DNA from 4 places in the Psychrilyobacter piezotolerans genome. Region 4 is predicted to be linked to each of the others. Evidence: riboswitches for the same ligand, from Rfam matches in the RefSeq annotation. Region 4 holds a riboswitch; each other region holds the start of a gene.
The links. A riboswitch is a leader RNA that binds a small molecule or an ion and turns the genes downstream of it on or off. The one in region 4 is predicted to bind cyclic di-GMP.
Positions count from the first base shown of each region.

Region 1: linked by a shared signal. The riboswitch ahead of DYH56_RS15205 (lectin-like domain-containing protein) and the one ahead of DYH56_RS04695 (HD domain-containing phosphohydrolase) in region 4 are both predicted to bind cyclic di-GMP.
Region 2: linked by a shared signal. The riboswitch ahead of DYH56_RS12595 (hypothetical protein) and the one ahead of DYH56_RS04695 (HD domain-containing phosphohydrolase) in region 4 are both predicted to bind cyclic di-GMP.
Region 3: linked by a shared signal. The riboswitch ahead of DYH56_RS02940 (putative bifunctional diguanylate cyclase/phosphodiesterase) and the one ahead of DYH56_RS04695 (HD domain-containing phosphohydrolase) in region 4 are both predicted to bind cyclic di-GMP.

Region 1 is NZ_QUAJ01000051.1:325-3,541, reverse strand. Features, by position in the region: gene DYH56_RS15220 (GGDEF domain-containing protein) at 1-134, opposite strand, end outside; gene DYH56_RS15215 (phosphatidylserine decarboxylase) at 328-1,212, shown strand; gene DYH56_RS15210 (NusG domain II-containing protein) at 1,215-1,589, shown strand; cyclic di-GMP riboswitch class I at 1,850-1,925, shown strand; partial or broken gene DYH56_RS15205 (lectin-like domain-containing protein) at 2,068-3,217, shown strand, end outside.
Region 2 is NZ_QUAJ01000026.1:15,404-18,620, forward strand. Features, by position in the region: gene DYH56_RS12580 (DUF4037 domain-containing protein) at 1-428, shown strand, start outside; gene DYH56_RS12585 (DNA-3-methyladenine glycosylase I) at 478-1,029, shown strand; cyclic di-GMP riboswitch class I at 1,290-1,365, shown strand; gene DYH56_RS12595 (hypothetical protein) at 1,778-2,563, shown strand; gene DYH56_RS12600 (hypothetical protein) at 2,578-3,217, shown strand, end outside.
Region 3 is NZ_QUAJ01000003.1:141,958-145,174, reverse strand. Features, by position in the region: gene metH (methionine synthase) at 1-777, shown strand, start outside; cyclic di-GMP riboswitch class I at 1,384-1,468, shown strand; gene DYH56_RS02940 (putative bifunctional diguanylate cyclase/phosphodiesterase) at 1,594-3,111, shown strand; gene DYH56_RS02935 (EAL domain-containing protein) at 3,141-3,217, shown strand, end outside.
Region 4 is NZ_QUAJ01000006.1:40,338-43,554, reverse strand. Features, by position in the region: gene DYH56_RS04695 (HD domain-containing phosphohydrolase) at 1-1,786, opposite strand, end outside; cyclic di-GMP riboswitch class I at 1,881-1,965, opposite strand; gene DYH56_RS04690 (DMT family transporter) at 2,224-3,072, shown strand.

The sequences.
Region 1 (3,217 bases), on a different contig from region 4:
ATACAGATTAAAAGTTCGCTTATGATATCCCAGGCTGTTGGATTTTCTACTTTTGGAAATGGCATATCTAAGGATATCAATGTTAAAGTTATGGCTATTACAATTAAATATGGCATAAGTACTTTATTTTTCAAAGGTCCTCCTCCTTACTTTAGCTTATTTTATTTCATACTATCCAATTACTAAAAAAAACGATAATTCCTTTAAAATTGTTGCAGAGAACCTTAAAAACTATCATAAGAAAAGCAGATTTTCTAAATACATATATTTTATGATATAATATATAGGATAACCATTAAAATATAAAAGTTGACAGGGAGATATAATATGAAATTAGATAAGATTGAATATATAGATAGAAAAACCAATATGATATTGGTAGAAAATGTTCCGGGAGAAAATTTTTTGAAATTTTTATACCATAATCCATTTGGAAAACTGCCCTTGGAGCTGCTGGTAAAGAGAAAATGCCTCTCCTCTTTTTACGGAAAATTAATGGACCAGAAAAAATCAATCAATAAGATAGAGGATTTTGTAAAAAACAACCATATAGATATGAATGAATCTCAAAAAAAAGTAGGAGATTTTACTTCATTTAATGATTTTTTCTATAGAAAACTAAAGCCCAATGCAAGAAAGATAGAGGACGGATTGGTGTCTCCTGCCGACGGAAAGGCGGTAGGGTTTGAAAAGATCAATGACTGGGATAAATTCTTCGTAAAAGGAAGTGAATTTTGTTTAGAAAAATATCTGAATAATAAAGAGCTGCTGGAAAAATACAAAGGCGGTAGTATGATCATTGTCAGGCTAGCTCCTGCGGATTATCACAGATACCACTTTCCGGCTGACGGTAAAATCGGCAGTAGAAATAAGATAGACGGATACTATTATTCTGTATCACCCTATGCAATAAAAGAAAATTTTGGAGTATTCTGTGAAAATAAGAGGGAATTAACTACACTGGAAACCAGTGAATACGGGGATGTTTTGATCTCAGAGATAGGAGCTACCATGGTAGGAGGGATCGAGCAGACTTATACTCCTGATACCCATGTTAAAAAGGGAGAGGAAAAGGGGTATTTCACCTTTGGAGGTTCCTCGGTACTCTTACTGTTTGAAAAGGGTAAGGTTATGATAGATGACGATATTTTAAAAAATACAAAAAATGGCTATGAAACCAAGGTATATATGGGTGAAAAAATAGGAGAATAGAGATGTATTTTAAAAGGGGAGACCTAATAATCTATGGGCTAATCATAGGGATTTTTTTGACTTTAGGCATTAATGTCTACAATATTAAGGAAACTAAGGCAGAGAGAGCTGAAATATATGTAAATAATAAATTAAAATATACATACAAACTCCAAAAAGCAGAGAAAGACTTTTATGTCGATACGGATATTGGAGGAGTAGGAATAAAATTAAAAGACAATAAGATAAGGGTAACCTCCTCATATTCTCCCAGAAAACTATGTGTCAAGCAGGGGTGGATAGAGAGGTCGGGACAGACCATCATAGGAGTTCCGGATAAACTCCTGATAAAGATAGTGGGAAAAGAAGAAGCAGAGGTAGATTTTATCCTGCGGTAGATACTATTTAAAATGAAATGAAAAAAATGAGTTCTGTAAAATATAGAACTCATTTTTTTAATATGTAAATTTATTTTTTACGATATTTACATATTATTTAGAAAAATATTACACAATTAATATATATATAAAATATGATTAAACCTAACAAAAATTAATTAAGATTAATAAAGATCAACAAAAATTAACAAAAAATAATTATGATTTTTCATGGAAATGTTATATAATGTTATATAATTTATTATTAAATTTGAATTAAAAAATATTTTTGGCAAAGCAGGGGAAATCCTGTGGCGCAAAACTAAAGGGCCTTTAAAATGGCAGCCAGTTGCAGATCTTTCGAGGTCTGTATTTTTTTATATAAAAAAACGGTTGTTAGGTTGTTTTTCGTAGAATGTTAAGTTTTTTTTAAATTTTACAAGAAAAAATTAAGGATAGATATCAAATAAAATATTGAATTTACAAGGGAGAAGGAAAGATGAAGAAAATAGTTTTATTGTTTTGGTTAGTTATATCGATGCAGTTATGGGGGATGGAAATTAACGGAAATTACAGTAATTTTTTGTATTATAAGTCTGCCATGAAAAGCGGGAGTGAGGTAAGAATAACTCCTGATGAAGGTGGTAAAGTAGGTGCAGTCTGGTCACGGAATATGTTTGATTTGAGCAAAGATTTTCATTTTGAATATGAAATTTGTTTAGGAAGCAAAGGAATACAGGACATTGAAAGTCTAAAAAAAATATATCCTGGTTTAAATATGGCACCTCAATATATCGATGATCACAACAATGTTGATATAGGGGCAGACGGGATGGCCTTTGCCTTTAAATCATCGGATTATAAATATGTTAACTATGGAGAAGCTGGACAATATATAGGTTATGATAATTATGGGTCGCCAAAAATATTTGAAAAATCCTTTGGAGTTAAATTTGATACCTATACAAATCCCGGCTATGATCCAAAGTTTCTTAAAGAGGATGGAGAGAGAGATTTAATAAAAGATCATATTGCTTTTATAGCTAAAGGAAAAATTGGGACAATAAATGGTTCAGCATTTTCAGGTAATGACTTCTATCAGGCAATACCTGAGATGGAAGACGGGGAATGGCATAAGGTTACCTTTGACTGGGATGCTTTATCTAAAACATTTACATATACCTTTAAAGACGGGATGACGACATATACAAATACTTATCATGGGGATATTGTACAGGAATATTTGGGAGGAAGATACGCTTATTTTGGATTTACTTCATCAACAGGGCAGTGGATGAATGAGCATAAAATTCGTAATCCTGAAGTCAGAGGAACTATTCCAACAGATGATTATAAGTTACACATAGAGAAAGAGGTTGTAGATGAAAAAATTTATGAACTAGGGGATACTATTAAATATAAAATAACAATAACAAACCCTGGAAGTGAAGACCTTATCGATATTAAATTAAAAGATGGTAAAAATATATCAGATGAAGAACTGGTATCGGATATTACCCTTGAAAAGGATACATGGATTGAGCTTGGAGCGGGAAAGAGTGTTGTAACCTACGGAACGAAGCAGGTAACTCAGGCAGACATTGACGAGGGAAGTGTAATAAGAACAGCAGCAGTAGTAGCAACAAAAA
Region 2 (3,217 bases), on a different contig from region 4:
TCTACGACAGGGACGGGAAATTAGAGAACCTGCAAAAAAAGTTTGATATTGAATATCCGGAAGAATTAAGAAAAAATATAGTTTCAAAAAACTTTCCCCTCTTAAATAAAATAATACCAGCCTATACCAACCAGATAGAAAAGGCCTTAAAAAGAAATGACATCCTAAGCGTCAACCATAGAATCAGTGCATTTTTTGAAAGTTATTTCGATATTATTTTTGCAATAAATATGAAACTTCACCCTGGAGAAAAAAAACTCCTAAAAATTACAAAAGAACAGCTGGATCACACCCCGGAAAATATGGAAACAGACATAAGGGAATTGTTTGAAAACCTGTATAAAAGGGAATTTGATATTGTAGACAAATTAAATGTGATTACCGGCAGATTGGAGAGTCTGTTAAAAGAATTAAATTTAATATTTTAATGTAAGATCCAAAAGGAAATGGATTAAGTTTGATCCACAGGGGGAGTGAATGAAAAGGTGTGATTGGTGTATAGGAAATGAACTCTATGAAAAATATCATGATGAGGAGTGGGGGAAGGTTGTCCATGATGACAGAACCTTGTTTGAATTTCTGATCTTAGAATCTGCCCAGGCAGGGCTCAACTGGCTGACTATATTGAAAAAAAGAGAAAACTATAGAAAAGCCTATGATAATTTTGATTATAATATGGTGGCTGAATACAATGAAGAAAAATTTGAAGAGCTGATGAATAATAAAGGAATAGTCAGAAACAGATTGAAGATAAGGGCTTCCATAAACAATGCCGGAAGATTTATGGAGGTTCAAAATGAATTTGGGAGCTTTTATAGATATCTATGGAATTTTACAGATGGTAAGCAGATAATAAACAGGGTAGAAAAATTGGAGGATCTTCCTGCAAAAACAGAACTTTCAGATGCCATAAGTAAAGACATGAAAAAAAGAGGATTTAAATTTATAGGAACTACAATCATCTATGCTTATTTACAGGCAGTAGGAGTAGTAGATGATCATTTGGAGGGGTGTGTGGCTAGGAAGTAAAGCAACGTGACGCTGCATCCAGAATTATTATCAAAAACAAAAAAGGATTATATGAGTAATTTTACTTATATAACCCTTTTTTTAATACCTTTACCCTTAGTCTCTTTTTCAATGGTAATTATTTCATCTACAATATTTGTCTATTTATTTGGGCTGAACATAAAAAAAATTGACAACAAAAATAAAATGCACTATATTGTAAAGAAATGACTAAAAATATTACAGTTTTAATTAAAATTCAATAATTTTTTAATTAAAATTTAAAATGTTGGCAAAATAGGAGAAATCCTGTGACGCAAAGCTATAGGGCCTTTAAAATGGCAGCCAGTTGCAGATCTTTCGGGATCTGTATTTTTTTTGTAGTTACTACTTTTGATTTTTGTCCGCTTGAGACACGAGTATCTAAATTACTTTTATTTGAAATAAAATAATTTAGAATGTGGCTAGAGACGGAAACAGGAGTAGTATGAAGAAAATTCTAAGGATTCCATCCTTAACTGGCTCTATTTACTTTTTATCTGAAAAAGAAATAGAGGAAAGAAAAGCAGACTTTTTCTAAATGATGTTATAGGGGTAAGTCAGAGGTAATTACCGTCTTTTTACAGCTTCAGTCCTCGTTACACTGCGGAACTTATTCTGTTGTACGACTGAGTAGAATTTTTACTGAGAAGTAGAGTAACATCTAGAAAAAGAATTTTTAAATAAAAAAAATGCTAGAAAGCAGAAATTTTTTATAGGGGATGGGGTTATGGAAGATATGAATGAAATAGTGAATCGGATACTAGATGAAGATAAGGAGATAAAAAATAGCTCGAGTGGTACCAACGGGACATTGACTATAGAAGAGTTTATGGAAGAAAATTATGAGGTAAAGAAAGAGTTAGAAGAAGGGGAGGAAGTTCGGTATATAGCCTATGAACCATCAGATGCTACTGGGATATTAAGGTTTATAGTACCTATCTATGTATGTTTTTTAACTGCTTGTACTTTTTTTATTATCACTTCATATACTGGGAATCGTTGGATATTTTTACCTACTTTTATTTTATTTCTGCTTACAATAATATTTATCATGAGTATGGTTGAGGATACTGTAATTTTTACAGATAAATCATTGATTATAAAAAGGAAAAAATATAGTAAAAAATTTATCTATAGTGAGATAAAAAGGATGAATGTCAATATTTCCCCGGGATGTTTTTCATACAGTATTTATAGTGATAAAGAAAAAATTGGGGTGATTACAACAAATTACAACAGATTTCAGTTACCTCAAATTTTATTAAAATTTAAAAGCGAATTAAAAATACAAGATGAAATAATGACATCTAAATTATTTAAAATAAAGATACTATTAATAGTTTTAATAATGGGATTAATAGGCACTTATCTTGAGCTTTCATCATATTTATTTTTTATGAATTTAATAATTTTATATTTTGATATTATTTTAGTTACTACATATTTTAAATTACTAAAAAAAGGAAGAATAAAAATAGTCTTGATAAAGAAAAAACTAAAAAAAGTAACTTAGAAAATCCAAAGAATTTGAACATATTAATAAATAAAATATTGGACGAAGACAGTACAATTAAAAACAGTTTGACTGGTACCAATGGAGAATTAACAATAGATGAATTCATGGAGAAATATCCGAAAATAAAGAAAAGGTTAGAGGTGGGGGAAAAGGTTCGATATATTGCTTATGAAAAGATAAAATCTAAAAAACGTGAATTCAACAAAATTTATTTTGGATCTTTTCCTTTGGCAGTAGTCTCACTGATTATTACAGTTTATTATAGTTGGCTTTTCTTTCCAATTTTTATGACATTTTTTATGACATTTTTATGTTCTCATGAATTTGCACAAGAATCAATAATTTTTACCAATAATTCACTACTTACATTAAAAAAAAATAATAAAATAAATAAAATATTATATAGTGAAATAAAAAAAGTGGTTTACAATAAAACTCCGAAAAATCCTGAATTTGGAAATTTGATTTTAAAAGGGAAGGAAAATAAATTAATATGTTCTGAAATCTATTTTTCTAAAATCAATCTTTCAAATATAATTTATAAAATAGGTATTTCTAAAATGGGAACCACAGAAAAAATTCTAACGTCTATTGCTTATATAGGACTTATAATATGGGTGTTTTTAGCCTTGATAGCTATTATAGACTTTT
Region 3 (3,217 bases), on a different contig from region 4:
GAAGGTTTTAAAAAAAGGGAAAAAATAACCAACAAGGTAATAAAACCGTCCAAAACAGGAGTTTTCGATATAAAAATCACTGTTGCAGACATAGAAAAATATATCCACTGGGATATATTTTTACACGATTGGAAGGTAAAAGACACCTTTAAAGAGGAAGATATTTTAAGGGAGGCTGAAAAATATCTAGAAATATTGAAAGATAAAAAATTAAAAATATCTGCAAGGTATGGAATTTTTAATGTGGAGAAAAGACCCATGGATATTTTAAAAATTAATGGTCTGGAACTTCCCATGGTGAGAACCCAGCAATGGGAAAGTTCACTGTCCCTGGCAGATTTTGTAGAAAATGAAGATTATATAGGTACCTTTGCAGTATCCATAGATACTGTATCCGGGAAAACAGAATATGAGGATATCATGTATAAATTACTGGGAAACAGACTGACAGAGGCTGCTGCATATTATTTAGAGACTAAAGCAAGTGAGGTAATTCAGGTTAAGATAAGACCGGCAGTAGGTTATCCTATTTTACCCGATCACTCCATGAAAAAAGAGATCTTTGATCTTATGAATATCTGGGAATTAGGAGTAACCCTTAGTTCCACTTATACCATGACACCTGTTCACACTGTCTGCGGTCTGCTGTTTTTCAGCGAAAATGCCAAATATTTTGATCTGGGAAAAATTGATGAAAATCAGATAGAATCTCTGGCGGAATTCAGAAAAGTTGATTTTAACAAAATGAAAGAAAATTTAGGTATTTCTATTTGTTAATAAATAGGATTCCTCCATTAAATAAAACCAGGGATTCCTAACCGGAATTCCTGGTTTTTATTTAGATTTTCCTAGCCTTACTTCTCCCTTAAGTCGCATCTTTTATCTCATTGTTTTTTCCATATAAAATCTCCTAACTTACTCCTTCTCTTTCTCCCTATTCAGGTTTGCATTTAAAATTGACTTCTTTCAACATATACATTATAATTTACGAGCACTTTCCATTAATTTTATATTAAAATTTAATTGAAAAAAGCTGTTGTGGAAAACAAATTCATTTTAATAGTTACAATAATCGTTACTTTTATTGGTTTCATTATAGATGAAACCATGACAAAGAAGGATATAACAAAAGGCAGCAATGGAAACATTGTATAATTTTACAATAGATGATGAATGGCTTCAGATAACTCAATAAAATTAAGTTTTTTTTAACTGCAACAATTTGACTCTATCTTTATACATTAAAAAATGGACAAATAATAAAACCGTATGTTATATTTAATCTTAAGGTAATAAGAGAGATTTTTAGTAACAGATTCTCCTAAAAATTATATCTTATCTATAAAAATTTTAAATAAAACAATTTAATTAATTCCTCGTGATAATCCGAAAAGGCAAAACAATGGAAACACTGTGACGCAAAGCTAAAGGGCCTTAACTATTCTTATTATGGCAGCCAGTTATCGAAATAATTTCAGAGTCAATGTAGGGAATTCTAAAAGATTATCTTTTAGTATCCTTTTTTTTTTGCAAATATATCTTTTTGAAAAATTAAGATAATAAAAAAAACATATAAACTAGGAGGAACATTTAATGAAACAAAGGTTCAAATTACTGTTAAGTTTGACAATTTTTTCTCTGGGAACGGCAGTCTATGGCCAGGGAGACACCTTGTTAAAACATGAGAAAGGTCTGATCTATAAGATTACAACGTATATCTTAGTTATAGTTATCATATCTTTACTGGCAAAGTACCGATGGATAAAAGACCTTTATCAAAAAGCATACTTTGATGAACTCACCACAGCTAAAAACAAGACCAGGTTCAGAAAGGAAATGGGAAGGTTAAACTTTGAAAGTAACAGAGGGCTGGGGATGTTTTTAGACTTAGATAACTTTAAGCGGATAAATGATACCTATGGTCACCATATGGGAGACCTTGTTCTCAGGGAAGTGGTGAAAAGGCTGCATAAAATATTCGATCACAACAGTATCTATAGATTGTCTGGAGATGAATTTTTTATACTGCATAAGAATATCGAAGAAGATGATATAGAAAAAAAAGCAGCGGAAACACTTAAGGAACTGAGAAAACCTCTGGAAATATTAGGATCAACTCTGAAAGTTCACGGGAGTATAGGGATCTGCCCTATTAGCCCAAAGATAAAAAGTACCTCGGAATTTCTGCACAGAGCCGATGTAGCTATGTACACAGCTAAAAAAAATGGGAAGGGGACCTTTGTAGTGGCAGACGACCAGATGATAGAAAAATTTGACAGATATCGTCAGCTGGAAAAAGATTTCATATATCACCTTGAAAACAAGGAAATTTTCCCATACTTCCAGCCAAAGGTTGAACTTGAGACTGAAAAAATAGTGGGGGTCGAAGCCCTGGCTCGTTGGATCCATCCAGAGGAGGGCTTTATACCACCAGGAGTTTTTATCCCCATAGCTGAAAAAAATGAGGTGATCGCCGATCTTGATTTTCTCATTGCAGAATCTGCAATAAAATCATTAAAAACCTGGATAGAAGAGGGGATAGTTGGAGATGACTTCAATTTATCCTTTAATATTTCAGTTAAAACTTTAGAAGGCCTGGATGTGTATGACCACATCGAAAATATGTTAAAAAAATACGGTGTTCCAGGGAATAGAGTACAGATAGAAATAACGGAAAGTATCTTTATAAACAACATCCAGAAGGTGCTCTACGAGATGAACCTCTTAAAGGAACGTTTGGGTATTTCAATAGCTTTAGATGACTTTACAGCGGGACATGCATCCCTGAAAGGGCTGGGAGTTTTAGAAATAGACACACTTAAGTTTGACAGAAGCCTCCTTCAGATAGTCAAAGAAAACGTAGATAAGGGGCAGAGGATATACAGCACCCTAATTGATCTTTCAGACGATATGGGATACATATCTGTTGCCGAGGGGATAGAGGACGCAGCTGAGAGTGAATTTTTGAAAAAAGAGGGAGTCAAATATGCCCAGGGGTACCACTTTGGAAGACCTATGCCTGAAAATGACTTGGTTGCGGTCCTGATAAATGAAAGGTCGGAATTAAAACTTAAAAAAAATACCTGCAGTGAATCGGAAATAGTAGCTTAGGTAATATTTACATAATATTGGGAGGAAAAATGATTAAACTTAACAGGAAATTTCTATTTTCTTTAATGTTGGTTTTTATTAGTTTAATAGTTCAGGCCACAAATTA
Region 4 (3,217 bases):
TCCCTATCTTTCCCACATCATGAAGGGAAGCATATAATCCTATTTCATTTACAAAATAATTCGGCATTTTAAGTTCTTCAGCCAATAATTCTGAATATTTGTTTAATCGTTTTATATGTGCACCTGTATCTTCATCGTTGAATGTATTGGCATTTTCCAGAGTTTCAACCAGACCAATAGTTAATTTTTTTAACTTCATAGAAGTGTTTTTAAATTTTCTTAAATGATTATAAACGAAACTTAGCAGGAGAATTGAAACTGCGGAGATAACTATAGATAATTTATAATCTTTTGCTATTTTTATTTTTTGGATAAAAAATTTATCTTTATCTTCTTTTATTCTATAAGAAAATTCATTGTTCAATGAATTTATTAAAAAATAAAGGGTTTTATCTTCTTTGGGTATTCCAAAACTTAACTCCAGCTTATCCTGGATAGTCCCTGCAACCTGCAGATCTCTTATACTATATAATTTTGAAAAATAATCAATTTGCTGCAATTCCCCTATTAAAATATCCGCTTTTTTAGAACTTACTGCTGTCAATACTTCTCTTATATTTTTAAACCTTATTAAATTATTCCCTAATCCTTTATACAAAAGATACCTTTCAATAAAAGAATTTCTTACTACAGCAATACGATATTTTTTTAGATTATCAAAATACGGGACGTAGCTTTCATCACTACTATTAAAAATCAATAATGGTATCTGGGTATAAGGTTCTGTTATGAGTATTTCTTCATTTTCAGATATTAATTCTTCCCCATTGACACTCAGTATAAATGGGTCTACATCAAAATCTATATTTTCTCTTTCAAACTCTATTTGTATTCCCAATATTTTATCAATTTCATAGAAGTAATTATTTAAAAATCCTTCTGGGACCTTATTTTCATTGATATAGAAAAGCTGTGGAAATTCTTCAAAGGAAGGAAGAAAAACCTTTATTTTTTTCCTGTTTTTAATATATTCTTGAATTTCATTGGATATCTCCAACTTATTTTTCGTATAACTCAGTGTTTCCTCATGAAAAAACTTCATTGTCAGATCTTTATTATCAAAAATTCTCTCTATAATATCTAACAAAGGCTGAAATTCTGCCTTTCCTCCAGTATAATAATCCGTTTTAATAACTTTTGAAAAATAATTTAATTTTACATTATTGTTTGGCGTTTTGACTAAATATTTTAAAGCCTCCTGATAATCTTCGATATAAACATCCGCCTCTTTAGACAATATAGCTTCTACAGCTTCTTTTTGATTTGGTTTAGAGATCAATGTAATTAGGTTCCCGTATTTCTTTATAATTTTATTTTTTATCTGGTCTCCCTCTTCATAGACAATTTTTTTTCCAAAATTATCTTCTTTAAAATCAATAGAAGGATAATCTTTTCTGGTAATCGCAACTCCATCTAATTCAACAGGTGTATCTATATACTCATATTCTTTATTATTTCTTTTATAGTCTTCTACACCCATTACTATATCAGGAATCCCCAAATCTACAGAACTCTCAAATATTTCAGTATCTTCATCGATTATGTTAAAACTAAGTCCTGTGTTTTCTTCCAATACTTTAATTATATTAGGAAAAACACCCTTTCTTTTTCCCTTTGAATAATAATTTAATATCCCTCTGTCCTTATCCAAATAAATCGTTATATTTTTATTTTTATTTGCTGTAATCCACTCTTTTTCATCTTTATTTAATGGAATATTTAAATTTTCTATCCCATAAATAGAAACACTCAATAAAATAAAAATTGAAAATAATAATTTATTCATAAACCACCCCTTTTTTTATTCATTATTAATATTTTAAAGCAAATAAAAAAGAGGCTACATTGTAATTATACAAATAGCATACCTCTAAAAAAGTTGCGGCAACTGGCTGTCATATCTTAAGAGACTTAGACCCTTTAGTTTTGCGTCACAAAATTTCCCCTGCTCTGCCTTTTTCAGAATTATTCCCTGGATTATATATATTTTTACTTTAAACAAAATATTATAACTTTATTATCATAATAACAGAATAGATTAAAAACTTCAAATAAGGATATTCTTTATAGACTATATCTGACACACCTACTTTATATTTACCGTAGATAACATTATCCTAAAAATTCTTCTCGATACTTTAAATCAGTAGGGGAAAAATATAGCTTAAAGTTTAAATTTGTGGTACAGTATGCCTAAATATATAGTTTGGGAGGAGCAGCATTATGAATATAGGATATCTTTTGATGATATCATCAATGATTATATGGGGAAGTATCGGGATATTTGTACGATATATTGATCAGCCGCCAGAGGTTATAGTCTTTTTCAGAGTATTTATAGCATTTATAGTACTTGGAATATTAAAATTTACAAAAAAGAAAGATAGCACAAGCAATAAATTGTCTTTGAAAGAATATTTAATCCTTTCTATGAGCGGATTATTTATTGCTCTCAATTGGTTTTTCTTTTTTCGGGCAATTAAAGTTACAACTATTGCTTCAGCAACAATGAGTTACTATGTAGCCCCTGTTATCGTAACTATACTTTCTGTTTTTCTGTTAAAGGAAAGTATCAATAAAAGAACTTTAATTGCTGTTGGACTAAGCTTTTCGGGGATAATTTTAATGACCCTGATGGGGTCTCAAAAAGGCAGTAATTTTAGCATGACAGGTGTGGGGTATGGGTTGATCGCGGCATTTTTTTACGCCTTAGTTACAATCAGTGTAAAAAAATTGAAAGATGTTCCATCCCATAAAATCAGTTTATTTCAAATGGGAATCTCCTCCTTGATCTTTTTTCCTGTGATCAAAAATATGAAGAGATTCAATACCCTGTCTTTAATCTTAATGATTATAGTGGGGGTCATCCACACATGTATAGCATTAAACCTCTATTTTGAAGGAATAAAAAGAATAAAAGTTCAGCATGTGGGAGTTTTATCCTATATAGATCCATTGGGAGCTGTTATATTAGGAGGAATATTTTTTAATGAAATGCCAGGAATCCCAACAATTATAGGAGGGGGGATGATTTTATCGGCCACCTATCTAATTTTAAAAAGAAAAGGGTAAAATTAAAAGGACTAAAATTATATTTCTAACCAGTAAAAAGAGAGCTGTAACAGCTCTCTTTTATTTTATAATTTTTTATTAAATTTGATATATCGATACATATATTGTAACAGGTTACAATATATGTAACTTTTTTTTAATTTTT